3 regions of the Pectobacterium colocasium genome follow, and region 1 is predicted to be linked to each of the others. Evidence: predicted binding sites of a transcription regulator. Region 1 holds the regulator's gene; each other region holds the start of a gene.
The links. Region 1 encodes PhoB, which activates phosphate uptake and scavenging genes when phosphate is short. Its sites were predicted from a motif close to CTGTCATAAAACTGNCNNAT; they were not measured.
Positions count from the first base shown of each region.

Region 1 (10,633 bases):
GGCGCTGACGGCGCGGTTATCGACATCGGGCTGACGACGGTGAAAGTGAAAAACTGGGACAATACCGTCACCACCATTCCCACTTATGCGTTGGTGTCAGACTCCTTCAAGAACTGGCGTTCGATGGCGGAATCAGGAGGGAGACGTATCAAGCGCAGTATCAATATCGATACCACCAGCGTGCATTTTATGACGGAAGAGGAGCAGGCTCGATTGCTGCGCAGCAAGCTCCTGTCGCCCTACATTCAGAACAAGAAAAACGAACTGGATCAGCACAACGCCCAGTCAGATTCCGACCTGACTTCACCGCTGAATGGTCGCCGCCTGACGAATTTAGGCACGTTCCGCGCCTACCTTCAGGTTTATCTGCGCACCCATCCGGGTATTCATAAGGGAATGACGCTGATGGTACGGCAGCTTGCGCCAACATCAGACGGGGTGCCGCTAGAAATTTATGCGTTCACCAACACGACCGCCTGGGTCGATTATGAAAGCATTCAATCTGACATTTTCGACCACATCTTTGCGATCCTGCCAGAGTTCGATCTGCGCGTTCATCAAACCCCAACCGGTCACGATATGCGGGTCATGGCGCAGCAAATGACGGCCCCGAAAGCGTAAAAATAGGCACAAAAAAATGCTCCAATGGGAGCGCAGAGGTTGCTAATAAAGCCCGTAGTGCGGGAGTAACGAATAGATCGTAAAGACGCTGCAAGTACGTCCATGTAAGCTCGGCTTGCGCCATCCATGGCGCAAACGCTTTACTCTTCTATTTCGTTACTCCCGTTTTCGTTCGACAAATAGGTTTGTCAACGGACAGTCTGAGTGCTTCTTCTGATATCAATCGACTAGCTTAATTCTGTGCCGCTACCGCGTTCTGACGTTTCTTCTTCCAGACATAGCCCACTAAAAGCAGCAATATCCAGATAATACCGACATACAGCGACACACGCGTGTCCGGGAAGTAGCCGATCAGACCGATGATGAAGAACAGGAAGAAAATACCGAACACGGAGGTCGCGATACCGCCGCGCAGCGGGAACGCCAGCGCCTTCACTTCATCCGGGCTCAGACGGCGACGAAACGCAATCTGTGAAAACAGAATCATGATCCACACCCACACCGTCGCGAACGTTGCCAGTGAAGCAATCACCAGGAAAACTTTGCCAGGCATAATGTAGTTCAGGTACACCGCGACCAACAGCGCCGTCATCATCACGACGACCGTTACCCACGGAATACCGCGTTTGGAAATGCGGCTAAATACCTTCGGTGCATGCCCCTGTTCCGCCATTCCGTGCAGCATACGGCCTACGCCGAAGACATCGCTGTTAATCGCCGACAGCGACGCAGTAATCACGACAAAATTCAGGATACCGGCCGCCGCCGTAATGCCCATATGTTGGAACGTCAGAACGAACGGACTCCCGTTGGTTCCGACCTGATTCCACGGGTAAATCGACATGATCACAAACAGTGTACCGACATAGAACACCAGAATACGCCACGGCACCGAGTTAATCGCGCGAGGGATGGATTTATGCGGATCTTTGGCTTCACCAGCGGTAATTCCGATGATCTCCACGCCGCCATACGCAAACATCACCAGTTGCAGCGAGAGAATCATCCCCATCACGCCGTTACTGAAGAACCCACCATTACTCCAGAGATTATGAATGCCAGTCGGTTCACCGCCGTTGCCAATCCCCCAGACAATAATACCGATCCCCGCAACGATCATAATGATAATGGTGGCAACCTTGAAGAACGAGAGCCAGAACTCCAGTTCACCAAAGGCTTTCACATTCATCAGGTTAATCGCGCCAATGATGAGCACCACACTCAAAACCCACACCCAGTGCGGTACCGCAGGGAACCAGACCCCCATGTAGATGCCAAATGCGGTCACATCGGCAATGGCGACAATCAGCATCTCAAAGCAGTAGGTCCAGCCAGTGATATAGCCCGCCAATGGCCCGAGGTAATCTTGTGCATAGCGAGAAAATGAACTGGACTGTGGGTTGTGTACCGACATTTCGCCCAGAGCGCGCATGATGATATACGCGACAACTCCGCCGATCAGATAAGCCAGTAACACACTGGGGCCAGCCATTTGGATGGCGCTCGCGGAACCATAAAAAAGACCGGTTCCGATCGCTGAGCCAAGGGCGATAAAGCGAATATGCCGCGTGCTTAACCCACGCTTGAGCTTGGAAGATGGTTGTTCCATTGATAAGCAACCCTGTCTTATAGAAAGAAAACATTACAAAAAGAAAAACCACAGGCAAATACCTGTGGTGCAGAAACCCAACGTTGGGCCGGAGCAGTACGATATCCCTACCGCACCGGCGCTATCAGGCATTAACGATATTATTGATGTACCGTCACTTCCTGACGACCACACAGTCTGTCGTAAATCACTGCAACCAGCAAAACCAGCAGTGACGGTGGCAACCAGGCCAACCCTTGCTCGCTCAGCGGCAGGTTGAGGCTCCACTCTGGCAACAGCGATTTGAAAGCCGACGATTTTATACCATCAATCATGCCAAATAACAGACTGACTAACATGACAGGCGCCACAATACGTGACGCGCTATTCCACCAGCGCAGCGTAAAGCTCAATAAAACCAGAATGATACAAGGCGGATAAATCGCTGTCAGTACGGGAATGGAAAGTTGGATCAGATGGCTAAGACCCAGGTTAGACACCACCATTGAGAAGATGCCCAGCACAAACACCAGCGTGCGGTAAGACAACGGCAGGTATTGTGCAAAAAATTCAGCGCAAGCACAGGTTAGCCCCACCGCCGTCACCAGACAGGCGATAAAGATTAACAACGCCAGGAAGCTGCTTCCCATGTTACCGAATGTGTGTTGCACATAAGCATGGAGAATTTCAGCGCCGTTCTGCGCCTGCGTCACCAGTTCACCACTGACGGAACCGAGCTGGAACAAGCTCAAATAGACCAGCGTCAAGCCAATACCAGCAATTAACCCAGCCCACACGGTGTAACGCGTCAGCAGGACAGGGCTTGCCACCCCACGTGAGCGCGCGGCATTGACGATCACGATACCAAAGACCATCGCGCCCAAGGTATCCATCGTCAGATAGCCGTTAACGAAACCATTGGAAAACGGCAGATGCTCATACGCTTCCGTCGCGGGAATCGGCGTACCCGCAGGCCACAGCACCGCTGCAATGCCCAGTATCGCCAGAGCAATAATCTTTAAAGGAGCCAGCACGTGACCAACCGTATCCAGCAGTTTACCTGGATACAGGGAAATCCCGATAACGATAGCAAAATAAATCAGGCTATAAATCAATAACGGAGACGCTCCGTTACCCACCAAAGGAGCCAGACCGACTTCAAACGACACAGTTGCCGTACGCGGCGTTGCGAACAATGGCCCAACGGCCAGATAGCACACGGTGGCCAGAACCACGCCCGCTTTCTTACCAATTGGCGAGCTGAGCGCATCAACGCCACCGCCAACCCTAGCCAATGCGATCACAGTCAACACGGGTAGGCCAACGGCGGTCAGCAGGAAGCCGAGTGCCGCAGTCCAAACGTGCTCACCTGACTGCAATCCCACCATAGGCGGGAAAATAATATTTCCAGCCCCCACGAATAAAGCAAAGGTCATAAAACCTAATGCCACAATATCTTTGGAAGTTAAACGATGACTCATAGTTATGTCGTGTTGCCTGTATCAAATCGATAAAAAGAAAACTGTGTCGTTTATCGCCGCCGTAAGCCGTTCGCAAAAGGTTAGCTCGGAGCATGACGCCAACACTTCGGCGACACGAAAATGGCGGTCATAGAAGTTATTTTTTGCACAGCTATATTGGGTGCTAAGTAAACCGTTTATAGCGTAAAAAGACAAGCAGAGATCCAAAAACCAGAACATACAGCCTAACTATGAGAAAAAATAAGAATATAAATTGGTTTATCATGATTTGCATAACACATGATTTGCGCATTTATCGATATTTCATTGCAATAAAACTGACAAAAACCGGCATAAAATGCGCTGTTCGATCATAAAAAAAACATATTTCACAAAACATCGCGGGCAGAAGGCAGGAGAACGACCATAAAAAAGGCCGGATCTAATGATCCAGCCTCTGTATTTCCATTTGCAGGAATCGGGTTATCTCGCCGCTCTTACCACACGCGATTGGCGATATCCACGACAAGTTTCAGCTTATTCCACTGCTGCTCTTCCGTCAGGCTGTTCCCCTCTTCCGTTGAAGCAAAACCACACTGCGGGCTCAGGCAAATCTGGCTGAGATCGACATATTTTGCCGCTTCCGCGATACGCGCCTGCACCACATCGGCATCTTCCAGTTCACCGTTCTTCGTGGTGATCAGTCCCAGAACCACCTGCTGATGACCCGGTTTCACAAAGCGCAGCGGCTCAAATCCACCCGCTCTCTCGGTATCGTATTCCAGGAAGAAAGCATCAACATTCACTTCGCCAAACAGAATCTCTGCCACAGGCTCATAGCCGCCTTCAGAAATCCAGGTAGAGCGGAAGTTACCGCGGCAGACGTGCAAACCAATAACCAGATCCGCAGGTTTATCCGCCAGCGCTTTGTTCAGCACATCGGCGTATGTCCGCGCCAGCTGTTCCGGGTCTTCACCACGTTCACGGATCTGGCGTTTTTGATCGTCAGAGCACAGATAAGCCCACACGGTGTCATCCAATTGCAGGAAGCGGCAGCCGGCGTCATAAAATGCATGAATCGCATCGCGCCAGGTTTGCGCCAGATCGTCGAAATAGTCAGCCAGATCGGGATACACCGTCGCATCAATCGCTTTACGCCCGCCGCGGAAATGCATCACGCTGGGGCTAGGAATCGTCATTTTAGCGACCGCATCGCCAGAAATGCTGTTCAGGTAGCGGAAATGATCGAGCATCGGATGCTGAGGGTTGAAACTCACTTTATCCACGACGCGAATCGCATGAGATTTCGTCTGAATACCGTTGAATTGAATACCGTGATCGGCTTCATAGCGCTCCACACCGTGCAAATCAGCAAAAAAGTCAAAGTGCCACCAGGCACGACGCAGTTCACCATCCGTCACAATCTGCAAGCCTGCTTCACGCTGCTTTTCTACCACCCGCAGGATCTCACGATCCTCAATGTTACGCAGCGCGATATCATCAATCTCGCCCGCCTGATGTTGAAGACGAGCCTGCTTAATCGCAGCCGGACGTAAGAAACTGCCGACGATATCAGCACGGAAAGGGGATAAGGTGTTCGCCATGTGTCGCTCCTGACATGTTGCCAGCACCGATCTTCAGGAAAGAAGCATGCTGACAGATAGTTTCAATATGAAATATTTGCCCAGAGAGATAGTTACATTTAATTCTATTTAGCCATCTGGACGTCTAGATTTAAAGCTATCCTGTCACGTGACAAACCGCAGGGCAATAGAAGAATTTTCACATTACATGAAGAAAATTCATGTAATGTGAAAACATCACAAATGGGTGGTGGAAAGCTGAATTACTCTGGCAGGCCAATCTGCTGACGCGCCTGGCGACGCGTTTCTTCCGGTAGCGGTAAATAGCCATCCTGATTCACCAGCGACTGCCCCGTTTCGGACAGCACACGATCTAAAAATGCCGCCGTCAGCGCTTCCAGCGGTTGGCTGGGCGCTTTGTTCACATAGATATAAAGGTAACGGGTATAAGGATATAAACCACTGCGGATATTTTCAGTCGAGGGGTAAATGTAGTCGGTTCCTTGTGCGGCTAGCGGCAGCATTCTCACGCCGCTGGTGCGAAAGCCCACGCTGGCATAGCCGATAGCATCGGTTGATGCAGCCACCGCCTGTACAACGGATGCTGAGCCAGGCAGCTCATTGACTTGAGGAAGAAAATCGCCACGGCATAGCGCCTTTTGCTTAAAGAACCCATAGGTTCCTGACGCAGAGTTTCGCCCATAGCGCAGTAGCGTACGCTTTTCCCAACTGCCGCGTAAGCCGAGATCGCCCCACTGTTTTATCGGCTGATGGTTACCACAACGCTGCGTAATCGAAAAGATGGCGTCCAACTGCGACAAGTTCAACCCAGACAGCGGATTATCCTGATTGACCAGCACGACCAGCGCATCCATCGCGACCGGTACCGCCAGCGGTGGATAGCCGTAGTGCTGGACGAACGCGTCAATCTCGCTGGCTTTCATCGCCCTGCTCATCGGCCCAAGCTGCGCTGCGCCCGATGCCAGAGACGTCGGTGCAGAAGATGACCCAGCGGCCTGAATCTGTAAATTCACGTTCGGGTAATGCTGGCTGAAATCCGCCGCCCAAAAGGCCATCAGATTAGCCAGCGTATCCGACCCCGCGCTGGAGAGGTTGCCCGCCAGCATCTGACGAGGCTGCGCAGCGCAAAACGCGCTGAACAGCAGTAAAAAAGCGCCCGCAATACGAGTGGCGGATGTCATGGGTAGCATTTCCCGTCAGGCCGAAGGTTTCACCGTATTTTCAGCCAGAGAGGCAGGGACAATCAACCGATTCGGCAACGTAAAGACAAAACGCGAGCCCAGACCATCCTCACTCATAATTTCCAGACGGGAATCATGATGGCTGAGCGCATGTTTAACAATCGCCAGCCCCAGCCCGCTGCCGCCCGTCTGGCGTGAACGCGCCTTATCAACCCGATAAAAACGCTCTGTCAGGCGCGGTAAATGTTCGGCCGCAATTCCCGGCCCGTTATCGCTGACCTGAAATTGCGCCCCTTGCGGGATCTTCTGCCAGCAGACTTCGATACGCGTTCCCGCTGGCGTATGGTTAATCGCGTTATACACCAGATTGGATACCGCGCTGCGCAGCTGTTCTTCATTACCAAACACGCGGAGGCTTTCGTTCACACGAAAGACAATCTCATGACGTCCCTGACTTAGGGTTTGCGCTTCACGCTGTAACACGCGCAGCATCAATGGAATATCGACTTTTTCATTCAGATCGATCGCCGTCGCCGCCTCAATACGCGACAGGGTCAGCAGTTGCTTGACCAGCCCGTCCATACGTCGGGTCTGTTCCTGCATGGTACTCAGCGCTTTTCCTTGCAACGCCGCATCCAGCGTTTCTTCCTGCATCATTTCCAGATAGCCCTGCAACACCGTCAGCGGCGTACGCAGCTCATGGCTCACATTGGCAAAAAAGTTACGTCTGGCACCTTCAAGCTGGTGCATTTGCGTAATATCACGCACAACCATCAGGAGCTGCCCTTCGGAATAGGGCATCACGCGGAATTCAACATGGTGGGAATTATTCAACTGCAACGTGAGAGGACGGCTAAAATCTTGCCCTTTCATATAGTTGGTGAACTCTGGGTAGCGCAATAAGTTGAGGATATTCTGACCGTTATCTTCCGGCCAGCGGAAACTGAGCAGGTGCTGCGCCAGATGATTACACCAGAAGATGGTTCCTTCTTCAGTGGTGATCACCACGGCATCCGGCAAGGATTCCGCCCCGCTGCGAAACCGTTTGATCAGAAGCGCCAGTTCACGACGTCGGCGTCGATTACGCAACTGCATCTGGTAAAGGCCGTAAAACAGCGGTTCCCAGCTCCAACGCCCCGGCGGGGGCGTCATGCTGCGGTCAACCCACAGCCAATAAGAGAGTTTCAGCTGGTTATAAAAATTCCAGCAAAGTAAGCCTAATACGGCAACCAGCAGAAACCAGGGCAGATAGCCAAAAATCAGCCCCAGCAGTAAGGCAGGCAAACAAAAAAAAGCCAGCTCCAATGCCAGCCTTTTCCAGGATAAACGTTCTAGCACGTTAATATTTCTCCGTTACGAACACCTCAGTAACGCGTTGAAAAACGGTAGCCCGTTCCCCGAACGGTTTGCACCATTTTGTCATGTCCGCTGGTTTCCAGCGCTTTACGCAGGCGACGAATATGGACGTCGACAGTACGATCCTCAACATAAACGTTAGTGCCCCAAACGTGATTCAGCAACTGTTCCCGGCTATAAACACGTTCAGGATGCGTCATGAAGAAATGCAGCAGCTTAAATTCCGTCGGCCCCATGTCCAACGCGTGCTCTTCGGTCGTCACGCGATGTGAGGAGGGATCGAGGCTCAGGCCGCGCATTTCAATGACTTCTTCCACCGCCATCGGTGAAATACGGCGCATCACAGCTTTGATACGCGCCACTAATTCTTTGGGTGAAAACGGCTTGGTAATGTAATCATCCGCTCCCACTTCAAGGCCGCGTACACGGTCTTCTTCTTCACCGCGTGCGGTTAACATCATCACCGGAATATCACGCGTCAGCGCCTCGCGCTTCATATGCTTGATGAATTGCAGGCCCGAACCTCCTGGCAGCATCCAGTCCAATAACACCAGTTCTGGGAACGGCTCCGACAGTTGCGTTACTGCACTGTCATAATCTTCGGCTTCAACTGGTTGATAACCATTTTGCTCCAGTACAAAGCAGACCATTTCACGAATTGGTGCTTCATCTTCCACGACTAATATGCGTTTTGCCATTGTTAATCCTGTCGTTAATCATCGTCGCTGTTAGCAGGCGAAAGGCATTATGCGTCAGTTTTATGACAGATTTATGAAAAACACACGGCCCTCACCGCGCGATGTTACAGCGCATACATCCTATTTTTCGAGCCGCTTTCCAAACTCCAGATTCCACCGCGACAGCCGTCCTCCCTGCTATATATAATCATGGCATTACGATGACAGAGCACCATGGCGACGGAACCCCCTTTCACACAGTGAATAAGGACAACGCCACGCGGCATGAATATCGAGAGAATACGATGCGCATTATCCACACCGCCGATTGGCATTTAGGGCAATATTTTTATACCAAAAGCCGAAGCGCTGAACATCAGGCTTTTCTGCACTGGCTCATCGCTCAGGTGGAGCACCATCAGGTTGATGCCATTATAGTCGCAGGTGATATTTTTGATAACGGCTCGCCCCCCAGCTATGCGCGGGAAATGTATTATAGCTTCGTGGTAGCACTACAGCGCACGGGCTGTCAGCTCGTCATTCTCGGCGGCAACCATGATTCCGTCGCGATGTTAAATGAATCCCGCGATTTGCTGGCCTGCCTGAACACGCGCGTGGTTGCCTGCGCCAGCGATGATCCCGCCGGGCAGGTGCTCCTGCTGGAAAATCGCCAACGGCAGCCCGGCGCCCTGCTCTGCGCCATTCCTTTTTTACGCCCACGCGATGTATTGATCAGCAAAGCTGGGCAATCGGGGGATGAAAAACAGCTGGCGCTACAGGAAGCGATTACCGCGCACTACCAGCAATGTTACCAACTGGCTTGCCAAAAACGCGATGAACTTGGCCTGCCGCTGCCAATTATTGCCACAGGGCACCTGACGACCATTGGCGCAACCGCCTCGGAATCCGTGCGCGATATCTATATTGGCACGCTCGATGCTTTCCCTGCTCAGGCTTTTCCCCCTGCGGATTATATCGCGCTCGGCCATATTCACCGCCCGCAGCGCGTGACGCAAAGTGAGCATATCCGCTACAGCGGTTCGCCTATTCCGCTAAGTTTTGACGAACTCAACAGTGAGAAGTCCGTTTGTCTGGTCAGTTTTACACCAAACGCCTCGCCACCTATTCCTCCACAGATAGACATACTGCCTATTCCCGTCACTCAGCCGATGCAGTTGATTAAAGGTAGCCTGAGCGATATTGAACGACAGTTGGCCGCGTTTCAGGATTATCGAGGCGATAAGCCTGTATGGCTGGATATCGAAATCAGCACGCAGGATTACCTCAGCGACATGCAGAAACGTGTTCAGGCGATGACTGAGAATCTGCCTGTTGAGGTGCTTCTGCTCCGCCGCACACGCGAACAGCGTATGCAGGCGATGACGCAACAGGACAAGGAAACGCTGAACGAGCTCAGCGTACATGACGTTTTTGAACGCCGTCTGGCAACGGAGACAGAAATGGAAGAGAGCCGCCAGCAGCGCGTTCGCACGCTGTTTAATCAGGTTATTGATGAACTGGAAAATAGCGAGCCAGCCAAATGAAGATTCTTAGCCTGCGCCTAAAAAACCTCAACGCGCTGAAAGGTGAATGGAAGATCGACTTCACGCAGGAGCCGTTTTCCAGCAACGGATTATTTGCCATTACTGGCCCAACCGGCGCGGGGAAAACCACGCTGCTGGATGCCATCTGTCTGGCGCTGTACCACGAAACTCCACGGCTTGGCCTGCTTTCCGCCAGCCAGAATGACCTGATGACGCGCAATACCGCAGAGTGCCTTGCTGAAGTCGAATTCGAGGTGAAAGGCGTGGGGTACCGCGCTTTCTGGAGCCAGCGTCGGGCAAGAAATGTCCCTGACGGCAATTTGCAGTCTCCCAAGGCCGAACTCGCTCTCATTGAAGACGGCAAAATTCTGTGTGAAAAACTCAATGATAAGAAAGAGATGATCACGCAGCTCACCGGGCTGGATTTTGGCCGTTTCACGCGTTCCATGATGCTGTCACAAGGGCAATTTGCTGCCTTTCTCAACGCGAAAGCAGACGACCGCGCAGAGCTATTGGAAGAACTGACCGGCACAGACATTTACGGTCTGATTTCCGAACGCGTGTATGAAAAGCACAAGCAGGCAAGCGTCGCACTGAGCACG
Region 1 covers NZ_CP084032.1:1,205,261-1,215,893, reverse strand. The annotation lists gene LCF41_RS05340 (mechanosensitive ion channel family protein) at 1-621, shown strand, start outside; gene proY (proline-specific permease ProY) at 854-2,230, opposite strand; gene brnQ (branched-chain amino acid transport system II carrier protein) at 2,371-3,690, opposite strand; gene LCF41_RS05325 (cobalamin-independent methionine synthase II family protein) at 4,167-5,273, opposite strand; gene LCF41_RS05320 (PstS family phosphate ABC transporter substrate-binding protein) at 5,516-6,454, opposite strand; gene phoR (phosphate regulon sensor histidine kinase PhoR) at 6,470-7,792, opposite strand; gene phoB (phosphate response regulator transcription factor PhoB) at 7,819-8,508, opposite strand; gene sbcD (exonuclease subunit SbcD) at 8,793-10,031, shown strand; gene LCF41_RS05300 (AAA family ATPase) at 10,028-10,633, shown strand, end outside.

Region 2 (10,633 bases), 1.3 Mb from region 1:
AGCTCATTCTGCGTGGCGCACGGCAGCGCGATATCTACCGGTACTTCCCACGGCGTTTTGCCTGCAAGGTAAGTCAGCTTCGCTTCACGCGCATAATCTTCCACACGGCCATAGCGTTTGTTTTTGATCTCTTCCAGCAGCGCCAGTTTCTCTGGGGTAAACCCGTTTTCATCCACTACCGTGCCGTTAGAATCCGATGCCGTGACCACACGCGCACCCAGTTCCATCGCTTTTTCAATCGCATACTGCGCCACATTACCGGAACCGGACACGGCAACACGCATACCTTCAAAGCCCAGACCGTGGCGTTTCAGCATCGCTTCCGTGAAGTAGATCAGGCCGTAGCCCGTTGCTTCAGGACGAATCAGACTGCCGCCGAACGACAGCCCTTTACCGGTAAAGACGCACGCGGTGTTGTTGGTCAGCTTCTTCATCATGCCGGTCATGAAACCGACTTCGCGGCCACCTACGCCAATGTCGCCCGCCGGAACGTCCGTATCCGCACCCAGATGACGATACAGTTCCGTCATCAACGCCTGACAGAAACGCATGATTTCACCCTGGCTTTTCCCTTTCGGGTTAAAGTCCGAACCGCCTTTACCACCGCCCATTGGCAGCGTCGTCAGCGCATTCTTGAACGTCTGCTCGAACCCGAGGAATTTCAGAATCGACAGGTTAACGGACGGGTGGAAACGCATGCCGCCTTTGTATGGCCCGATCGCGGAGCTGAACTGGACACGCCAAGCGCGGTTCACCTGTACCTGACCTTTATCGTCCGTCCACGCCACGCGAAACTGAATCACTCGTTCCGGTTCTACCAATCGCTCCAGCAGGCTGTAATCCGCATAGTGAGGGTTCTGCTCCAGAAAAGGCCACAGAGTGGAAAGCACTTCATTAACGGCCTGTAGAAATTCAGGCTGATGCGGATCGCGTTGTTGAACAGAATCAAGAAAACTCGCCAGAGATACGATTTGTGCCATGAACAGCTCCTGATTGAACGAATAAGCTCCCTTCTGCTTCTTTATTTTTAGACACGCAGAAGCTTGTGGGATCGGTGAAAATGATGTTGTGTCCTCTGGACTATAACACTGGCGATGGATATTTAAGCAAGCGTTTTCTTTTCAGATAAACGTTAGAATCCAATGAGATAGGAAGGGTTTTTTGGCGATTTAGGAAGGAAAATTTGCCATAAGTTTTTGTTATATAACAAAAGGCACAGCCTGGAAGCCATGCCTTTCATCACTGAAAAAAAATGCAAAAAAAGCTAATTTTTATTCGTCTTCATCATCACGCAGCGGCACAATGAGCATGTCGACATGCACGGTATTAATCAGTTGGCGCGCCGAAGACATCAATTTGCTCCAGAAGTCCTGATGGTGACCGCACAGCACCAGATCGGCGTCGTATTTCTTAATCGCATCAACCAGCACTTGCCCTAAATCGCCACTGCCGCTCAGCGTCTCGCTGATGGGGTAGCCTGCGCTCTGTGACAGCTCGGTCAACGCGTTCTGGGTTTCTTCAGAGATACGCTGTTGCATGTCGCCCAGATTAACGTCGATAAGCCCCGTGTAGAGATCGGAGTAGTTCACATCGACGTGGATTAACGAGACTTTCGCATTGTACGGTCTTGCCATTGAAACGGCTTTTTCCACTAACACTTTGCTTTCTGGAGAAAGGTCAACAGCAATAAGGATGTGTTTGTAAGCCATAATAAGACTCCTTCCGTAAAGACTAATTAAGGGTTAGCAGCTATTTCTCCTGCCAATCTGATACTTAACAGCGGATTATAGAATAACACTCATCCGCGCTATCGGACTGTTCAGTCGATCACAACCCGTTTTCAAACCTGTTAATTCTATTGATAAGTGTAGTAGAAACCGCTCCTTTTCGCCGTTAAATCGCGCAGCTTCTCCTTTCGGAAAGGGCGTTATCTCGCCGAAAATCGTCCTTCATGCCGATTGCGCCTGCCTCTCTGGCACAAAAGAACATTCTTCTTCTACACTACAAGTAGGGGGCGGCGAGCCTGTCCGCTGCGCCCTGGGATGAAACACGAGAACGGGGCTAGCCGTGATGCTGTTGGCTATCCACAATGACAATAAAATCGTGCGCAAGCGCGTGGCATAACTATTCGTTCATAGAAAAACATTCGTTCGTAGAAAAACATCGCAAACAAATGTCGTAGAGCGGCGTCGCGGATAATCGTAACGCTTGTCATCTGCCACAGGTGGACAACGGGAATGTGTGGCCATCGTATCTGACGAATAGAACGACCGGGAGGGAAGCATGATTAGTACATTTGCGCTTTTCTGGGCTTTATGTATCGTCTGCATCATTAATATGGCGAGGTACTACTCTTCATTGCGCGTGTTACTGCTGGTTTTGCGTGACTGTGACCCGCTGCTTTACCAATACGTTGACGGAGGGGGATTCTTTACCTCGCACGGCCAGCCAAGCAAGCAAATCAGGCTGGTAGGCTATATCTACGCACAACGCTATCTTGATCATCACGACCCTGAGTTTATTCGCCGCTGCGAGCGGGTGCGGGGACAATTCCTGCTCACGACCGCCCTGTGTGGCCTTATCGTCATCAGCCTGATTGCCATGGCGATCTGGTATTAAACGTTGGGACTGGCACCATCACGGGTATTAACCTAATCATCGGTATTAACGCCATGAACGTTGATAAAAAGTAAAAAGGCGATTCCCCACAGAATCGCCTTTTTTATGACGCAAGCAACGTTGAAAAACGTTCCCTACGTTTTTTATGCGTGATGAATGACCGCAGTTAGATCAGCTTCAACGCCAGCCAGTACAGCGTGCCAGACATCAGCATTGAGATTGGCAGCGTCAACACCCAGGCCAGCAGGATACTTCTTATCGTTTTGCCCTGTACGCCACCACCATCAGCAATCATCGTCCCGGCAACCGCCGAGGACAATACGTGCGTGGTGGAAACCGGCATACCGGTGTAGCTGGCAACACCAATCGACAGAGCCGCCGTCACCTGCGCAGAAACGCCCTGTGCGTAGGTCATGCCTTTCTTACCAATCTTCTCACCGATGGTCACCGCTACGCGTTTCCAGCCCACCATCGTGCCCAGAGACAGCGCCAAGGCGACAGCGACGATAATCCAGAGAGGCGCATACTCAACCGTCTGCAGCATGTCTTTACGCAGGTTGCTCAGGTAGCGTTTATCATCACCCGACGTCTCTGGCAGCTTGATCACCCGATCCATCGTGTCCGAAATACACATCAGCAAACGACGCACTCTGCTGCGATCGTCAGGGTTCAACTGGTCGTAACTTTTCAGGTTATTCAGCAGGCTCTGTGTACGTTCAATCGCAATCATCACGCGCGAACTGTCGCAATGAAACTCTTTCTGACCGTTGCCGGGAATCGTGTTTTCCGGCGCAGGAATCACAGGAGGAGACAAGTCGATAACGTGCGTCAACGCGTCGCCATGCTGTTTGTAGTATTCCTGCAAATTGACAACGGCATCGCGGGTACGGCTGATGTCATAGCCAGACGCATTCATGTTAACAATGAACCCGGCTGGCGCAACGCCAATCAGCACCAGCATAATCAAGCCGATACCTTTCTGACCGTCGTTTGCCCCGTGAGAAAAACTCACGCCAATCGCCGATAAAATCAGCGCGGTGCGCGTCCAGAATGGCGGCTTACGTTTGCCATCCTGCTTTTCGCGATCGACAGGCGTCAGGTGTACACGTTTACGCTTTTTACTGTTGTTCCAGAACCGACGCAGCACCAGCAGCATCAGACCCGCAACCACCATCCCCACAATCGGCGATAGCAACAGCGACAGGAAAATGCTGATCATTTTTGGCACGTTCAACGCATCCACGACGGAGGTATTCGTCAGCAGCGCGTTAGTCAAACCAATACCGATAATGGAGCCGATCAGCGTGTGAGAACTGGAGGCCGGAATACCAAAATACCAGGTACCCAGGTTCCAGATAATGGCGGCCAGCAGCATGGAAAACACCATAGCCAGACCGTGCGCCGAACTCACGTTCAGCAATAAATCCGTGGGGAGAAGGTGAACAATTGCATAGGCTACGCTCAGGCCGCCCAGCAGTACACCGAAGAAATTAAAGATACCCGCCATAACAACGGCAAACTCTGCGCGCATGGCGCGGGTATAAATAACAGTGGCAACGGCATTCGCAGTATCGTGAAAACCGTTAATGGCTTCATACATGAGTACAAACAACAAAGCCAATATCAACATCAGGCCGGTGTAGTAATCCAGTCCGGCAAATAAATGTAGCATAAACGTTAGGCCATTTAGTGGTCATGAACGCGGCGCATTATCGGCGACAAGCAGGGGTCGGGAAAAGAAAAATATGACATTTTTTTGACTTAATCTGTAATGGGGATCGGAGGGGAAATCACTTAATCAATAAAAATCAAATAATTATATATTTTTACTAAAATACGCAAATTGTTACGCTGGTATCGAACAAAAACCAACACTACAATTTGCCGCCCTACGGCTTATCGGCCTGCGGCTATCCAAGATAGATAACATCACTCATCGGAGAAATGCATTGTGGAACAGTTTGACGCTGTCATCATCGGTGCTGGTGCAGCAGGCATGTTTTGTGCGGCACAAGCGGGACAACGCGGACTGCGTGTGCTACTGCTCGATAATGGCAAAAAGGCTGGCAGGAAAATATTGATGTCCGGCGGTGGTCGCTGCAACTTTACCAATATGTATGCAGAACCCGCGGCGTACCTGTCCCACAATCCTCACTTTTGCAAATCGGCACTGGCGCGTTATACCCAATGGGATTTCATCAGCCTGGTCAACAGCCATCGCATCGCTTACCACGAGAAAACGCTCGGTCAGCTATTCTGCGATGATTCCGCACAGCAAATCGTAGACATGCTGGTGGCCGAGTGTGAACGGGCTAACGTCACCCTCCGGCTGCGCAGTGAAGTCACCTCGGTGGAGAAATCAGACGATCTGTTCACCATCCAACTAAACAACGGCACATCATTCCAGAGCGCATCGCTGGTCGTTGCCAGCGGCGGCCTATCCATGCCCGGTCTGGGCGCGACGCCGTTCGGTTACCAGCTCGCTGCACAATTCGGCCTCAACGTGCTCCCCACTCGCGCCGCGCTAGTGCCCTTCACGCTGCACAAACCGCTGCTCGAACAACTGCAAACGCTCTCCGGCGTCTCCGTGCCTACCGTCGTCACCGCGGAAAACGGCGTGACGTTCCGTGAAAACATTCTATTTACGCACCGCGGGCTCTCTGGCCCGGCTATTTTGCAGATCTCCAGCTACTGGCAAGCGGGTGAATTCGTCACCATCAATTTGCTGCCCGATCGCGACCTCACCCAGCTCATTAATGACGAGCGCACCGCTCATCCGAACCAAAGTCTGAAAAACACGCTGGCACAGTGGCTGCCTAAACGGCTGGTTGAATGCCTGCAAGCATTAGGACAACTGCCGGACGTCACGTTGAAGCAGCTCAACAGCGCACAGCAAACGCAGATGGAACAGAGCCTGCAACAGTGGCGCGTACAGCCAAACGGCACGGAAGGCTATCGCACGGCCGAAGTGACCATCGGCGGCGTTGACACCCGTGCGCTGTCCTCCAAAACGATGGAAGCCAATGCGGTTCCGGGGCTATATTTCATCGGTGAAGTGGTCGATGTGACCGGCTGGCTCGGCGGCTATAACTTCCAATGGGCGTGGAGTTCAGCCTGGGCGTGCGCGCAGGCGCTGCCTTTCTGCAAATAAGCACTATAATAACCTCTATTCAGCGCTCTCCTTTAATTCACGGAGAAAAGGACGTCTCTACATAGGCCTCTGCTGCCAGAAAGGAGATGTGGATGAGTCCCAGACGTAGCAAACATAACATCAATCTGTTGCAGCTACTGATCGCAGGCATGCTGCCGCTGCTGCTTGGATTGCTGTTCACGTTTGTTGAATCCAGATTAATGGTAAAGCGTGACCTGGAATCAACCGCGCAAATCGCGATGAATCATGCCGAGAATATTTCGACACAGGCATGGAATATGGTGGATCGCCTCCAGCGCTTTCATGGTCAGCCCTGCGATATTATCGGCGACGAACTGCAACGTCTTGGTTCGGTCTTTTCTTACTTTCGTGCTATCGGCGTTATCCATAATACCAACGTCTATTGCTCTTCAACATTTGGCAACACGCTGACGCCAATGAGTCGCGTCATTCAACAGCCGCTACCGGTGCGCTATTCTGAACGCTGGAGCCTGTCAATTGCAGGCTCAGACAACGTGAAAGAACGCCCCGCGCTGATCTTCGTCCAAATGCCTCTGACGGGTTACGGCGCTTACGCCATGGTCGATGCGCAATATCTGATCGACCTCATGATGGCGATAAGCAAAATTCGCGGCTACCAGCTTATCCTGCAAATGGATAACGGCCACCCAATTCAAACTGGTCCAGCGATTACGCCCCGCACGGGCCTATTTTCTACCGCTGCGCTTGAAATCAAATCGAATCGCTTCCCAATTACCCTCAATGTCACCGCCCCCGCCTCGCAAGAAATAACCAACTGGAAGCAGGCATTCTTCACGTTTCTGCCACTGGCGATTATTCTCTCTTTGCTGTTCACGACGGCGATGTGGTACTGGCAAAAACGTAAGTTATTATTCCGCGATGAAATCCGTAAGGGTATTGCTAACGGCGAGTTTTCCGTCTATTACCAACCCATCTATGATGCAGAATCGCGAACCTGCACCGGCGTTGAGACGTTACTGCGCTGGCGACGCAGCAATGGAAAGTGGATCAGACCCGATATATTTATCTCTGCCGCCGAAGCAGAAAGTATGATTATTCCCATCACCCGGCATTTATTTGATCTGGTCGCATCAGACATTGCCAGTTGGCAGGTAAAACCGGGGTTTCATCTGGGGCTCAACGTTGCAGCCGAGCACTTGCATCATCCTAGTTTTGTCTCAGACGTACACCGCTTCGCCGAGAAGGTCACCTCTCATTCATTAAGCATTACGCTGGAACTGACAGAACGTAACCTCATCAGCAACGGCCCTGAAATCATACAGCGCCTGCATCAGCTGCGTGAAGATGGCTTTATGATTGCCATTGATGACTTTGGCACCGGGCACTGTTCGCTCTCTTATCTGCAAAACTTTCCGCTGGATTGTCTGAAAATAGATCAGGGATTCGTTAGCGCCATTTCATCACCGGATGAAGAAGCCCCCATTCTAGATGCCATTATTAATTTGAGTCATCGCATCAATCTTCAATCCGTAGCGGAAGGCGTAGAAACCGAGCAACAGCTGATGTATTTACAGCAGCGCGGCGTCAAATATATTCAGGGGTTCCTTTACGCTAAGCCGATGGACAATGAATCGTTTCTCGTCTGGCTTCACTACAATGGCAATAAATCGATAGAAAGTTTCATGAAAAAAAATGAAGAAGGAAAGAAGAACGACTAACCGGCGGAAATTTACCCACCGGTTTTCTATATCATAGAAATCAGAAACGATAACCGACGCCAACATTAAAAGCATCTACGCGCGTTTCATAAATCTTCGTGCCTTCGTAGCCAATATCAATCGCCCAGTTTGCTACTGGCGTAATTTGAATACCGGCACCGTAAGCAAAGCTGGATTTACTTTCACTACCCGATTCACGGACAGCATCGCCCTCTTCCCAGCTGGTTTTACCGCGCCCAATACCCGCTAAACCATAAACGCTGACATAGTCGTTAAAACGGTAGGATGGCCCAGCCATGAGTGAATAGTATTTCAGCTTATAAACATCACTACTTGAATTCTGATAATACTCTGTTTGCTCGGCACTCACATAAGTGAAAGAACCAATAATGCCAAGAGCGGAATAACCCTGATAATGGTATTTGGCTGTAATCCCTTTTGGATCTTTAAAGTCATCGACTTTCGCCTGAGCATAACCCAAAGATACCGTTTGTGTTGCCTGAGCAACAGACATTCCCATGGCACAAGCAATTAGAGTGGAAAACAGCAGTGTTGTTTTTTTCATGATCGAAACATCTTCCATATTTGAATAAAAAGACGGTTTCAACACAGCAAATATATAAATATCGCGAATGTTGGCCGCACATAAACTTACATTTAAATACGGTGAGGTAAAGTCAGTCTTTTTTTTAAACAATGGCAACGATTTTTTATTTTAATCATTAAAAAACAAAAAGATAAATAACAGAAAGGATAAGTAACACCCAATTTGTTGTTCAGTTTTTGGGAACATTCTGAACTAAAAGTAAGGGAAATATGACAATAAACGACGCCAGAAAACGCCGAAATAAAACCCTATTTTTATAAGGGGATAATTTTACAAAGGACGATTTTATAAGCGAACAGCTTTATAAATGAGTCGTACGAATAGATAGTATTTAAAAAGGAATGGAAAATGATTGACTACGGGAGAAGAAAGTGGTCGGCGAGAGAGGATTCGAACCTCCGACCCACTGGTCCCAAACCAGTTGCGCTACCAAGCTGCGCTACTCGCCGAATGCGAGCGCATCTTACTGCTACCCTATTGAAGCGTCAATACCTTTTTAGCAAAAGGATTTCGGCTGCCGTTAAAGTGTCCATCCCTTGTATTGGCAGCCTGAAACCGACGTCCTTGTCCGTGATTCATGTCACTGAGCAGGTCTCTGACACCAGTTATTTTTAGGGTTAATACCGCCGTCAGGCGATGTATATCCCAAACAGCCGAGAATCGTGTCAAACAGCTCTTCATGACGATGTGTTTTGCCAACGCGCTGCTGCGCTTTCAACTGCTCAAACGCATACAGATTATCAGTGTCAGCCAGAAATTTATCCGAAGTCCATACCATCATCGGTGAGCGGAACTGCTCAGGCGGCGCCATCTCACGCGGTGTACCGTGCAAATGGTAGTTCTCATCAATTGATTCACCGTGATCGGAAGCATAAAACACGATCGCTTTCTTATCCCGAACCTGATCAATTACGCTATCAATAAAGCTATCAGTATAGAGCACGCTATTATCGAAAGCATTAATCAACTGCTCACGCGTACAGGAGGCATCCACGCCCATACACTCTGGTTGATAGCGCGCATAGCTGCGAGGATAACGCATGGAATACAGGTAGTGAGAACCTTTGGTATGCAGCACAATCAGGTGTTTCCCCTTGGGGTAACGTTCCAGCGACTCCTTAACCTCATCAACCAGCAACATGTCCTGCACCGATTTACCATCATTGTGTTTCTCTGACGCAATCATTTCGCGGAAAGAGTAGTTGTTCGCCTCAATGCTATTGTAGAACCACACCTCACTTTGCATGGCAAACAGCTCAGAGGTAAAGCCCAGCTCTTTCAATACAGCAAAGATATTCTGTTCTTTCAGCGTTCGCTGCGGGTTACCTTCCGTTCCGCCTTCTCGCACAAACATACAGCGCATGGAAAGCTTGGTTGAGGTATCACATGACTGACCACGGAATGCGACCAGATTCTTTTCTTTCGATAGCTTTGGCGTCGTATCCCGCTCGTAGCCTAATAGCCCCATATGATCCCAGCGAGTTGTTTCACCGATAATGAAAATTACGTAGGTATCATCAATGCCTTTCGGCGGAACATAAGTGAAATGCTGAGCCGGATCGAAAAGATTGGAAGAGTCCTGACTCTCATCATACTTGGTGTAGGCAAATAACCCTAACGCAGACAACCAGTTAGAGGGCAGATACGAGTGAGCGACTACGCCGCCATAGCTCGGCAAATCCACATTAGATTCCCGCTCAGCCGCCGACTGCATGTTGTCCATATAGCGAAGCGGCATCCAAACCAACGCCACGACGGCGACAAGAACCACAAGAGGAATCAAACGCTTTCCTGGCGACTTAAGCTGTTCGATCAGCGTATGACGCAGCGAATTCTTCCAGATCAAAAATAGCGGTAGCGCACTCACCGCCAGCATCCATAAGAGAAAACGAAAACCAATAACTTCTTTAGAAAGATCAATATCTGTGGTCATGACCGCAGCAATGATGCCATAGCCGATCACCACGTTAAAAAACGTCATGTAATAGCTAGCGGCAACGGAAATCAACACCAGGAGAGAAGCAATAATTCGATAAAAACGACGCCCCCCGAGTGAAATAATTCTCATCAGGAAAAAGGTAAATAAGATACTTGCCGTCAATTCGACAAGAGCGGGAATAAACGTTGGGACCTGGTTACCAGCAGAGAGTGAGAAATAATCAAACCGGCGATAATACACTGAGATATTGAGAAAAAGACCAATGTAGATTGCCAGGACAAACGATAATTTGGGTTGCGAAAAAGATGCTACAAACTTCATTATGACAAGTGCTCCAACAAACCTTTCTTATTATCTGAAGCTATACGACAACATCCCAATGCCTGAGTTCAACAGAAATAATCAGGCTCTCGCGCATCTTATATCGCAAAACAGCAAATAGGTTTAGATTGTTTAAATTCGTAAATTTTACTTATGATTACATAAAGAAAACAGAAAAAAAACGACCCTTTTATGTGAATGAATCCACGAAAAAATAAAAAGTGCAATCTCGACCTACCCTGAAAAATCATCACCGCTTATCTATTTATGCCTTCACGATCTAATCGGGCAATGAG
Region 2 covers NZ_CP084032.1:4,791,712-4,802,344, forward strand. The annotation lists gene gdhA (NADP-specific glutamate dehydrogenase) at 1-980, opposite strand, end outside; gene uspA (universal stress protein UspA) at 1,272-1,709, opposite strand; gene uspB (universal stress protein UspB) at 2,284-2,619, shown strand; gene pitA (inorganic phosphate transporter PitA) at 2,786-4,291, opposite strand; gene LCF41_RS21660 (BaiN/RdsA family NAD(P)/FAD-dependent oxidoreductase) at 4,571-5,770, shown strand; gene LCF41_RS21665 (EAL domain-containing protein) at 5,863-7,470, shown strand; gene LCF41_RS21670 (Ail/Lom family outer membrane beta-barrel protein) at 7,511-8,035, opposite strand; tRNA gene LCF41_RS21675 (tRNA-Pro) at 8,450-8,526, opposite strand; gene eptB (kdo(2)-lipid A phosphoethanolamine 7''-transferase) at 8,658-10,337, opposite strand; gene ligB (NAD-dependent DNA ligase LigB) at 10,595-10,633, opposite strand, start outside.
Region 2: a site for PhoB is predicted at 4,363-4,382, ahead of pitA (inorganic phosphate transporter PitA). Genes of this name have one in related genera too.

Region 3 (10,633 bases), 1.6 Mb from region 1:
CGGTAAGTGACGCAGCGGCAGTGTTCGCCCCTCTTCTTCCAGCAGGCGATAGAGCTGGCGCGTCACCAGTTCGATGCCATCACGCACGTGGCCGTTATCCACGCCCAGCAGATGCGGGTACTCGTCTCGCAGCGTGAACGTACAGCTGGATGATGTCGCCACCACCGGCAGGGATTTCTGATTGATTGCCTCATCCAGCGACGTGATATTCGCGCGTGCCTGCTTTCTGGCCTTGTCGTGAAAACCATTGGCGATCAGCGGTACGCCGCAGCACTTCTCTTTATTCAGCAACTGCACACCAATCCCCATCGCGTTAAAGACCTGCACCAGATCTTTACCCAACTGTGGATGGTTGTAATTCACATAGCAGCCGTGAAAGTAAGCGATCTGCTCATCATAAGCCTGCTGTTTTGCTGCCTGCTGACGATACCAGCGCCGGAAGGTGCCGAACGAATATTTCGGCAACTGGCGGCGATGGTCAATTTTCAACGCTTTATCCAGCAATTGGCGCACCGGCTTCAGGCTGGTCGCCGTATTGACCAGCGGCGCAAACGGCGTGGCAATCGATCCCATGAAATCGGTATGGCTCAAAATGGCATCGCGCAATGTCGGCTTGTGGCTGTTGTGCGTCGCTTTCGCACGCTGAATGATGTCGCCAATTTTAACATCCGACGGGCACGCGACTTCACAGCGTTTGCAGTTGGTGCAGTATTTCAACGCGTCATCATACAGCGCCGGGTCTTTACGCCGCAGGCGTTCGCCGTCCGGTCCGGCCTGTTTCGGGCCGGGATAAAGCGGATTCACGCGCGAAACCGGGCAGTACGTGGTACAGACCGTACATTTGATGCAATCTTCAAAACTGTTATCGCTAAGCAGGCTCATGAGTTGCCCTCCGTCAAAATCTGTTCGGCAACATGAAGTGCGCTGAGCAAAGAAACGCCCGCCCCACATCCCTGTGCAATCGGATCGAAACCTTCCAGCACCGCGCCGATGGCATACAGATTGCTGATCGTTTCACCGCCAATACGCGGGTGCAGATGCTCATCGACAATCGCACCAAACTGCATATAGGGCTGCGGCGCAAACACATCCTGCTGGCTCCAGCCCTCGCGCAGGTCAGCGAACCGCACATCCAATCCAAAGACGGGCTCGGTCACCCGATCGAACTGCGTCACCAGCCCGTTGCTGAAGAAACTGCCGCTCGCCAGCACCGCGTGCTTCGCCCGCAGCGGAATATCGCGGTGATGGTGGCTATGGACGGCAATCTCCTGCGGCGATAGCGATGCACGCACCGCGCGATCGCCCGGCATCACCATGCCACCCAGTTGGCGAAAGCGCTGCGACAGCGCCTGATGCAAACGCAACCCGAGCACTGACGGCGGTAATGTCGGCAGTAGCAATACCGGTTTACCGAGTGCATCAGCCAGTTCAGCCACGATCGCGGGGCTATCCAATCCCAGACAGGCGGGCATGATGATGGCATCGTTGCCGTTGGCCAGAAGCGACAACTCCTCCACCAGCGCCGAACGATTTTCCGGTCGGTCGAGCACGCGGGCGATATTTACCGCGCGAAATTCGCTGGGGTTTTGGCGTAATCGATCCAGCACGGGCAGCTTGAGTTCATCACTGCGCGCCGCAATTCCCTGCGTCTGAAGCGTGCCAGCCACGATACGGGATTGAAAATCCAGAAAACCGTCGATACCGGCAATCAACGGGTTATCGCCAAATCGGGAATCCGGCAGGCCACGCGTGACGCCATCGACCGGGCTCAGCCAGCATGAACGAAACTTACCTAACGGCGTCATACGCCAGTGATTCTGCTGATGATTGCCTTGCAGAGAGAGAGTGCTACGCTCCAGCAATGCTTCAACCTGTGGCAACAATGCGGCAACCGCCGTCGCTCCCATACGCGAATAAGGGTGATGAGGAGCCTGACGCGCCAGCTCGTCTAGAGCCTCAAGCGGCTGGCTCACGCGCTGTCCATCGGGAAGATGGGAGAGTAAATCCAGCGCACCGGAAGAAAAATGCAGCGCATTCTGTCCGGCGCTGATGATCGCGCAGCGTTTTCCCTGCTCCGCTAAGCGGATACCGCAGGTCAGCCCCGCCAGCCCGCCACCGATAATCACAACGTCATAACGCATGGCGATCCTCCTGACTGTCGCTGGCCGTCAGGCCGCACAAACCCTGATAAACCCAACTGGTGAATTCGCTTTCACGCAGGGCATTGCCCCAGGCAATCGGCCGAATGCCTTTCCAGCGTTCGTTCAAAAACTGGCTGAGCTGCGTGAGCGACTGCTCCGGCGTCGCAGTGCCCAGACGGCACAACAGACCTGCCGCACGACAGGCGCACAGTTCCCCCTGACAGGTGCCCATGCCAACGCGAGTACGCCGACGCAGGTCAATCAGGTTATTCACCTGCAATGATTCAACGGCGTAGCGCACTTCCCCCGCCGTCACGGCCTCGCATTCACACACCAGGCTGCGATCCAGACGCTCACCGGACAGCATTCTTCCGGCACGTTCACCGTGGCGATAAATCGCCGAACCGCGCAGCGGTGCCGAGAGCGGTTTTGCTGGTGGATAGGCAGACAGCGCATGGGGAACGGTTTTCACTTCATCCAGTGATTCCGATCCGGGCAGCGGCGTCTGTGCCGTCGAGCAGGCCACGTCATGACCCAGCTTTTTGCAGACGGCGTCCGTCACCCATTCCGCCATCAGGCGATAGGTCATCAGCTTGCCGCCAGTGATCGTGATAAACCCTTCCAGTCCGTCGCGACTGGCGTGGTCGAGCAGCACAATGCCACGGCTTACGCTACGACCGCTGGGATCACTGTCGCTGGCAACCAGCGGACGGACACCAGCATAGGCACGCAGAATTCGCGTGCTTGCCAGCGACGGCGCCAACATGGAGCCTTCCCGCATCAGCGTTTCCACCTCGGCAGGCGTCACCAGTATGTTGTCGATTTGGTCGTAGTCGATGTGGGTTGAGGTCGTGCCGATCAGCGAAATAGTGTCGCCCGGCACCAGAATGTCGGCATCCGCCGGTTTGCGGCAGCGGTTGATCACCATGTTGTTGATGCGGTGCCCAAGAATCAGCAGTGCGCCCTTTGCCGGGAACATGCGCACGCGCAGATCGGCATATTCCGCAATGTGTTGTCCCCAGATACCGCCCGCGTTGACGACCACCTTTGCGTATATTTCTGTTTCCACAGCTTTTTTATGGTCGAAAACGCGCACACCGGTAACCCGATCGCCCTGACGAATCAGCCCGATAACCTCATGATAGGTCAGCACTTCCGCGCCGTGCTCGCAGGCATCGATCATGTTGGCCGCTGTCAGGCGAAAAGGATCGACGGAACCATCCGGTACGCGCACCGCGCCAATCAACGCCGGATTAGCTGCCGGCTCCAGCCGCAGCGCTTCCTGCGGATCTATCGCCTGGGCGCGAATCCCCGCTTGCTGGCAGGCGGTAATAAACTGCGCCTGCCAGCCGAGATCGTCTTCCGGTAACGTGATAAACAGGCCGTCGGTGGGTTCAATACAGTGACGGGCAATCCGCCGGAGAATCTGATTCTCTTCAATACATTCGCGGGCAGACTCGCCATCGGTTACCGCGTAGCGGGCACCACTGTGTAACAGGCCGTGGTTACGCCCAGTCGCACCGGTCGCGATATCATAACGTTCAAGCAACAGGCAGCGCAGTCCGCGCAGGGCGCAATCCCTTGCAGTACCTGCTCCCGTCGCGCCACCGCCGATGACAACTACGTCAGTTTCACGCCAGTTCCCAGTATTTTGCATCATATTCTCGCTCCGGGCGGATGGTATATGTTGCTATTGGGACACAGAAAGAAGGGTTAATGTTTGATAAAGAGCAAAAACGAACACTAAACGAAAATAAAGAGGTATCTAAAAACAATAAGTGTGATTAAGGTCACTAAAACCACACTGTGGAATTTTCCGATTCTGTTAACATGAGCGCAAAAATCGTCACAGTTTCATAAAAGTGTAACATTAGCGTCATGAATCACACTCATTTGCACGCTATCCCCTTACAATAACGTTCGTAATAGAACAAAAAAGCTATCGTTTTTTTTCGCATTGGAGATATCTATGCTGAGTATTTTTAGACCCGCAGCCCACCAGGCGCGCGTATCGCAGGATCGTGTCGATCCCCTCTATCGCCGTCTGCGCTGGCAGATTTTCATGGGGATCTTTTTTGGCTACGCCGCCTACTATCTGGTACGTAAAAACTTCGCACTCGCCATGCCTTACCTGATTGAGCAAGGCTTCTCGCGCGGCGATCTTGGTTTTGCGCTGTCCGGCATTTCCATTGCCTACGGTTTTTCCAAATTCATCATGGGTTCGGTATCTGACCGTTCCAACCCGCGCGTGTTCTTGCCTGCTGGTCTGATTCTGGCCGCTGCCGTTATGCTGTTCATGGGCTTCGTACCGTGGGCAACGTCCAGCATCGCGATTATGTTCGTTCTGCTGTTCCTGTGCGGATGGTTCCAGGGAATGGGATGGCCGCCGTGCGGACGCACCATGGTTCACTGGTGGTCACAGAAAGAACGTGGTGGGATCGTGTCCGTGTGGAACTGTGCTCACAACGTCGGTGGCGGTATTCCTCCGCTGCTGTTCCTGCTGGGTATGGCCTGGTTCAACGACTGGAAAGCCGCACTCTACATGCCAGCCTTCGCTGCCATTCTGGTTGCGCTGATTGCCTTTGCGCTGATGCGCGATACCCCGCAATCCTGTGGTTTGCCGCCAATCGAAGAGTACAAAAACGACTATCCTGTTGATTATAATGATAAAGCAGAAGAAGAACTGACAGCGAAGCAGATCTTCATGCAGTACGTTTTCCCGAACAAACTGCTGTGGTACATCGCTATCGCTAACGTCTTCGTTTACCTGCTGCGTTACGGCATCCTCGACTGGTCACCGACTTACCTGAAAGAAGTGAAACACTTCGCGCTGGATAAATCCTCCTGGGCTTACTTCCTGTACGAATACGCCGGTATTCCGGGTACGCTGCTGTGCGGCTGGATGTCCGATAAGGTGTTCAAAGGCAACCGTGGTGCAACAGGCGTATTCTTTATGACGCTGGTTACCATCGCAACCATCGTCTATTGGATGAACCCAGCCGGTAACCCTGGCGTGGATATGGCCTGTATGATCGTCATCGGCTTCCTGATCTACGGCCCGGTTATGCTGATTGGTCTGCACGCGCTGGAACTGGCACCGAAGAAAGCAGCAGGGACAGCAGCAGGCTTTACCGGTCTGTTCGGCTACCTCGGTGGTTCCGTTGCCGCCAGCGCCATCGTCGGCTACACCGTTGACTTCTTCGGTTGGGATGGCGGCTTCATGGTCATGATCGGCGGCAGTATTATGGCTGTACTTCTGCTGATTGTTGTTATGCTGAATGAGAAAAAGCATAAAGCAGAGTTAGCCAGCCGCGCCTAACCCGCTCTTGTAAGCATCCCTCTGGCGGCGTCATGATGACGCCGCCTTCGTTTGTACCATCAATCACCGCGTAACCTCTGCGCAGATTATTTCAGAAACAGCTCCCGCAGGTAATTCGGCACAGCGCTGTCTGCGTTAGACCCAATCACTTCACGATCCGGCAGTAAATCTTTCAAGCGCTGATGCGCGTTCTGCATGACGCAGCCTTTACCCGCCATCGACAGCATTTCGTAGTCGTTCATGCCATCACCAAACGCCACGCACTCTTTGAGCGAGAAGCCGATAATCTTCGCCACCTGCTCAAGCGCATGGCCTTTCGATACGCCGCCCGCCATCACTTCCAGACACGTGAGCGTCGAAAAACTCACGTTAACGCGATCGCCCCAGCGCGCGTTGATCGCTTCTTCCAGCGGCAGCAATTGTTCATGGGAATCACAGGTAAAGAACACCTTGCTAACGCCATCGGTTTCCAGCAACGCAGGCTCAAACAGCTTGTATTTAAAGATCGACTCTTTGAAGAAACGCTCTTCTTCCGCACGCGGACGGTTCATAAACCACTCGTCATCACGATAAACGTGCGTCAGCATATCGGGGTTATTGTGTACGACGCTGTAAAGGTCGCGGGCAATGTCCTGATCCAGATTGTGACTGAAAATCAGCTCGCCCTGCGAGTTATGCACTCGTGCGCCATTCGAGGTAATCATAAACGCGCTGATGCCGAGATTATCGCGGATCTGCGCGACATCCATGTGGTGCCGTCCGGTAGCGAACACAAAGTGAATCCCTTTTTCCGTCAGCAGCCTGAGGGTTTCTTTCGCATACGGGGACAGCGAGTGGTCAGGTGACAGCAGTGTGCCATCTAAATCGGAAGCAACGACATGGTACATAACGATGAGATCTCACTTCTGGTGTGTTGTAGCGGCACGCGCCGCAAAAAATTAACGAGGTGACTCCGCGTCCGTTAAGCGGTTTACCAACAGCCTACAATCAATGATAACGCGCAAAGTGTGCCAGAATCAGCGCAAATGCCTGAGCGCGGAGCGTATCCGTTTCAAAGAGAATTTCATGCCGCGCACCGGGGATAACCTGTAAAACGCCATGCGCATTGGCGTTACCGCTCTGCGCCAGCGCCTGACAAAACGCATTCTGGCTGCGGTTATCCACTACGCGCTCCTCTCCTGCCTGTAGCAGCAGAAGCGGCGTAGTGACCATGCTGGCCTGTGCCTGCAACTGTTTCCCCGCCTGTATCGCTTCACGCACCCAGTGATAAGTGGGGCCGCCGACGCGCAAATCCGGTGAATCCGCATAAAATCGAATGCTGCGCTGGTAGCGTTCACGGCTGTGCGTCAGCACATTCATCCGATAAGGCAACGGGCGCCACTGTCCGGTGCCGATGGCGTAATAATCGCGTATTGCCGGGCGACGCTCTGCCCAATCGACAATCCACCCCACGACGCAATGAGGAAGCGGCAAGCGGATACCAAACATCGGCGCGCACAGCGCCACGGCATCAAACATCGCGGGCTGACGAATCAGCAACCGTGCCAGAATCGCGCCCCCCATTGAATGCGCTAACGCAAACCGGTGGATATATCGTTTAGGGCCAATGTGCTGCTGACACAGCGTTTCGGCATCATCAACATAATCGCTGAAGCGCACGACGTGTCCGCGGTGGCCGTCTTGCAGCACCCGCCCAGACCGACCTTGCCCACGGTGATCCATGATGAGTACATCATAGCCGCTATGAAAGAGGTCATAAGCCACTTCGCTATATTTGACATAGCTTTCGATACGGCCTGAAAAGACAACGACAATCTTGTCGTGCTGTGACGCGGTAAAACGAACAAACCGGATAGGCACGTCATCAACGCCAGGGAATTCACCCTCTTCGCGCTGACGCCAGAAATCCAGTAATTCTCCGGTAGCAAAAGCGGCAAACTGCGCTTCTCGCGTTAGCAGGTTCGAGGTTAACCCCTCAGGCGTTAACCGTTCCGACGTAAACAACGTATTGTGGCGTTGAACCATCACACCTCTCCGGTGACGCGGGAAAACTAAAGCTAGCGGAAGAACATGACAAGCGGTAGAGCACCAGCGTATTGTGACATAAAAAACAGACAGACTCTCGTAATACAGAACGTGATTCAGGGGTATGCTTCATGACATTGGATTGGTGGTTAACCTATTTACTCACAACGCTAATTCTCAGCCTGTCGCCCGGTTCTGGTGCCATCAACACCATGAGCACCGGAATTAGCCACGGCTATCGCGGCGCAGCGGCCTCGATCTGTGGTTTACAGGTCGGGCTGGCGATTCATATTGTGCTGGTCGGCATCGGGCTGGGCGCGCTGCTTAACCAGTCCGTACTGGCTTTCGATATGCTGAAATGGCTGGGCGCAGCGTATCTGATTTGGCTGGGGATTCAGCAATGGCGTGCAGCTGGCGCACTGGATCTTCAGGCGATTGCCAGCGCAATGCCGCGCCGTAGACTCTTTAAACGCGCGGTGCTGGTGAATCTAACCAACCCAAAAAGCATTGTGTTTCTGGCAGCGCTTTTCCCGCAGTTCATTATCCCCCACCAGCCGCAGGCCGCACAGTATCTGGTGTTGGGCGTCACCACCGTTGTGGTCGATATTATCGTGATGATTGGGTACGCCACGCTGGCCACGCGCATCGCCGGCTGGCTAAAAGGCCCACGGCAGATGAAGATGCTTAACCGGATATTCGGTTCACTGTTTGTGCTGGTTGGCGCGTTACTTGCCACCGCGAGAAAAGCCTGATGAAGGAGCGCGCCGTCATAAATGGCGGCGCGTTTTTTCCTCAAAGAAAGGGGGTTCCTACGGCTTTTTCTCCACAGAACTCGCGCTGAGAGACATCCTCGCAGGGAAAAATTAGCGAGAGAAAATCAGGTGCAGACCAAATCCGGTAAACAGCACGCCCGCTACGCCATCTACCCATTTCGCCAAACGCTGATAGCCGCGACGCATGGCCGGTAGGGCGAAAACGACCGCAACCAGACTGAACCAGATCAACGTTTCAATCGCGATCAGCGCAAACAATCCCCAGCGAGCACCGCTGCCGACGCTATCGCCAACAAACAGCGAGAACACGCTGCCGAAATAGATCAGCGCCTTCGGGTTAGCCAGATTCGTCAATAACCCGCGCATAAAGGTTTTGCCACGCTGAGGCAAAACCACCGCTGTCTCTTGCGTGGTTTCCAACTGCGCTTTACTTCGCGCGGAACGCAGCATCTGCCAGCCCATCCAGCACAGGTACAGCCCACCGCCGACGGCAATAGCCGTATGCAGCCAGGCCATTTTTTGCAACAGCAGGTGCAACCCCAGTAGCGCAATCGCCGCCCAGACCACCACGCCCAGAGAAATACCCAGCACGCCCATCATCGCTTCACGGCGGGAACGGCTGGCAGCGGTTTGTGAAACGAAAAAGAAATCCGGCCCAGGGCTCATCAGCGCAATGAAATGCACCAGCGCCACCGTCAAAAATAGCATCAGCATGTTGGTTTTCCTGTTTTTAAAGGCAATCAGATAAGGCGAGCGTTACTCGTCATCATTATCGACATGATCGCGAATCATGTTCATGAAAGGCGCACCGAAACGTTCGAGTTTACGGTGTCCTACCCCGTTGATATTCAGCAGTTCACCCGCGGTGATCGGCATCAGTTCCGCCATCTCCAGCAGCGTCGCATCGCTGAACACCACGTAAGGCGGGATATTGTCTTCATCCGCAATGGATTTACGCAGTTTGCGCAATTTGGCGAACAGCTTACGGTCGTAATTTCCGCCGTAAGATTTTTGATTCGCGCGAGGTTTCAGGTTAATCACACGCGGCACGGCCAGCTGTAGCGGCACTTCTCCCCGCAATACCGGACGCGCCGACTCAGTAAGCTGTACGGCGGAATGCATCGTGATGTTCTGGTTCAGCAACCCCAGATGAATCAACTGGCGCAGTACGCTGACCCAATGCTCCTGCGATTTGTCCTTACCGATGCCGTAAACCGGCAGCTTGTCATGACCAAAGTCTCGGATACGCTGGTTATTTGCGCCGCGCAGCACCTCGACGATATACCCTAAACCAAAGCGCTGTCCGACCCGATACACGCAGGACAGCACCTTTTGCGCTTCAACCAGCCCGTCGTAGCGCTTCGGCGGATCGAGACAAACATCACAGTTACCGCAGGGTTGTTGGCGTCCTTCACCGAAATAGTTCAGCAGCACCAAACGGCGGCAGGTCTGCGCTTCGGCAAACGCGCCCATCGCATTGAGCTTATGGCGCTCGATATCCAACTGCGGCCCGGCTGGCTTTTCTTCCAGACAACGGCGCAGCCACGCCATATCCGCCGGATCGTAGAACAGCGCGGCTTCCGCTGCGAGGCCATCACGTCCGGCACGCCCCGTTTCCTGATAGTAGGATTCGATGTTGCGCGGAATATCAAAGTGCACCACAAACCGCACGTTAGGCTTGTTGATGCCCATACCAAATGCGACAGTCGCCACCACCACCTGAAGATCGTCACGCAGGAAGGCTTCCTGCACCTGCGCACGCCGTTCATTATCCAGACCGGCGTGATAAGCCCCTGCGCTCAGCCCCCGGGCCTGCAAACGCGCGCAAATATCTTCCACGCGGGAACGGCTATTACAGTAGATGATACCGCTTTTTCCACGCTGCCCCTGCACGAACATCCAGAGCTGATCGAGCGGTTTAAATTTCTCTACCAGCGTGTAACGAATGTTCGGGCGGTCAAAACTGTTGATCTGGATGAGCGGCGACCGAAGATCCAGCAGGCGAACGATATCGTTGCGCGTGGTATCGTCAGCGGTGGCCGTCAAAGCAATAAAAGGAAGATGGGGAAAACGCTGCTTAATCTGCCCCAGCGCACGATATTCAGGGCGGAAATCGTGCCCCCATTGGGAAATGCAGTGTGCTTCATCCACGGCGATCAAGGCGATCTGCCAGTGTGCAAGATGATCGAGGAAGCTGTCTGTCGTCAGACGTTCGGGCGCAATATACAGCAGTTTGATCTGACCAGTACGGCAACCCACCATCACGTCAAGCTGCTGTTCACGCGTCTGCGTCGAATTCAGACAGGCCGCCGACACGCCGTAGGCCTGAAGCTGATCGACCTGATCTTTCATCAGCGAAATCAGCGGAGACACCA
Region 3 covers NZ_CP084032.1:4,514,915-4,525,547, forward strand. The annotation lists gene glpC (anaerobic glycerol-3-phosphate dehydrogenase subunit GlpC) at 1-882, opposite strand, end outside; gene glpB (glycerol-3-phosphate dehydrogenase subunit GlpB) at 879-2,141, opposite strand; gene glpA (anaerobic glycerol-3-phosphate dehydrogenase subunit A) at 2,131-3,801, opposite strand; gene glpT (glycerol-3-phosphate transporter) at 4,111-5,460, shown strand; gene yigL (sugar/pyridoxal phosphate phosphatase YigL) at 5,547-6,347, opposite strand; gene pldB (lysophospholipase L2) at 6,448-7,485, opposite strand; gene rhtB (homoserine/homoserine lactone efflux protein) at 7,617-8,237, shown strand; gene rhtC (threonine export protein RhtC) at 8,349-8,972, opposite strand; gene recQ (ATP-dependent DNA helicase RecQ) at 9,015-10,633, opposite strand, start outside.
Region 3: a site for PhoB is predicted at 3,993-4,012, ahead of glpT (glycerol-3-phosphate transporter). Genes of this name have one in related genera too.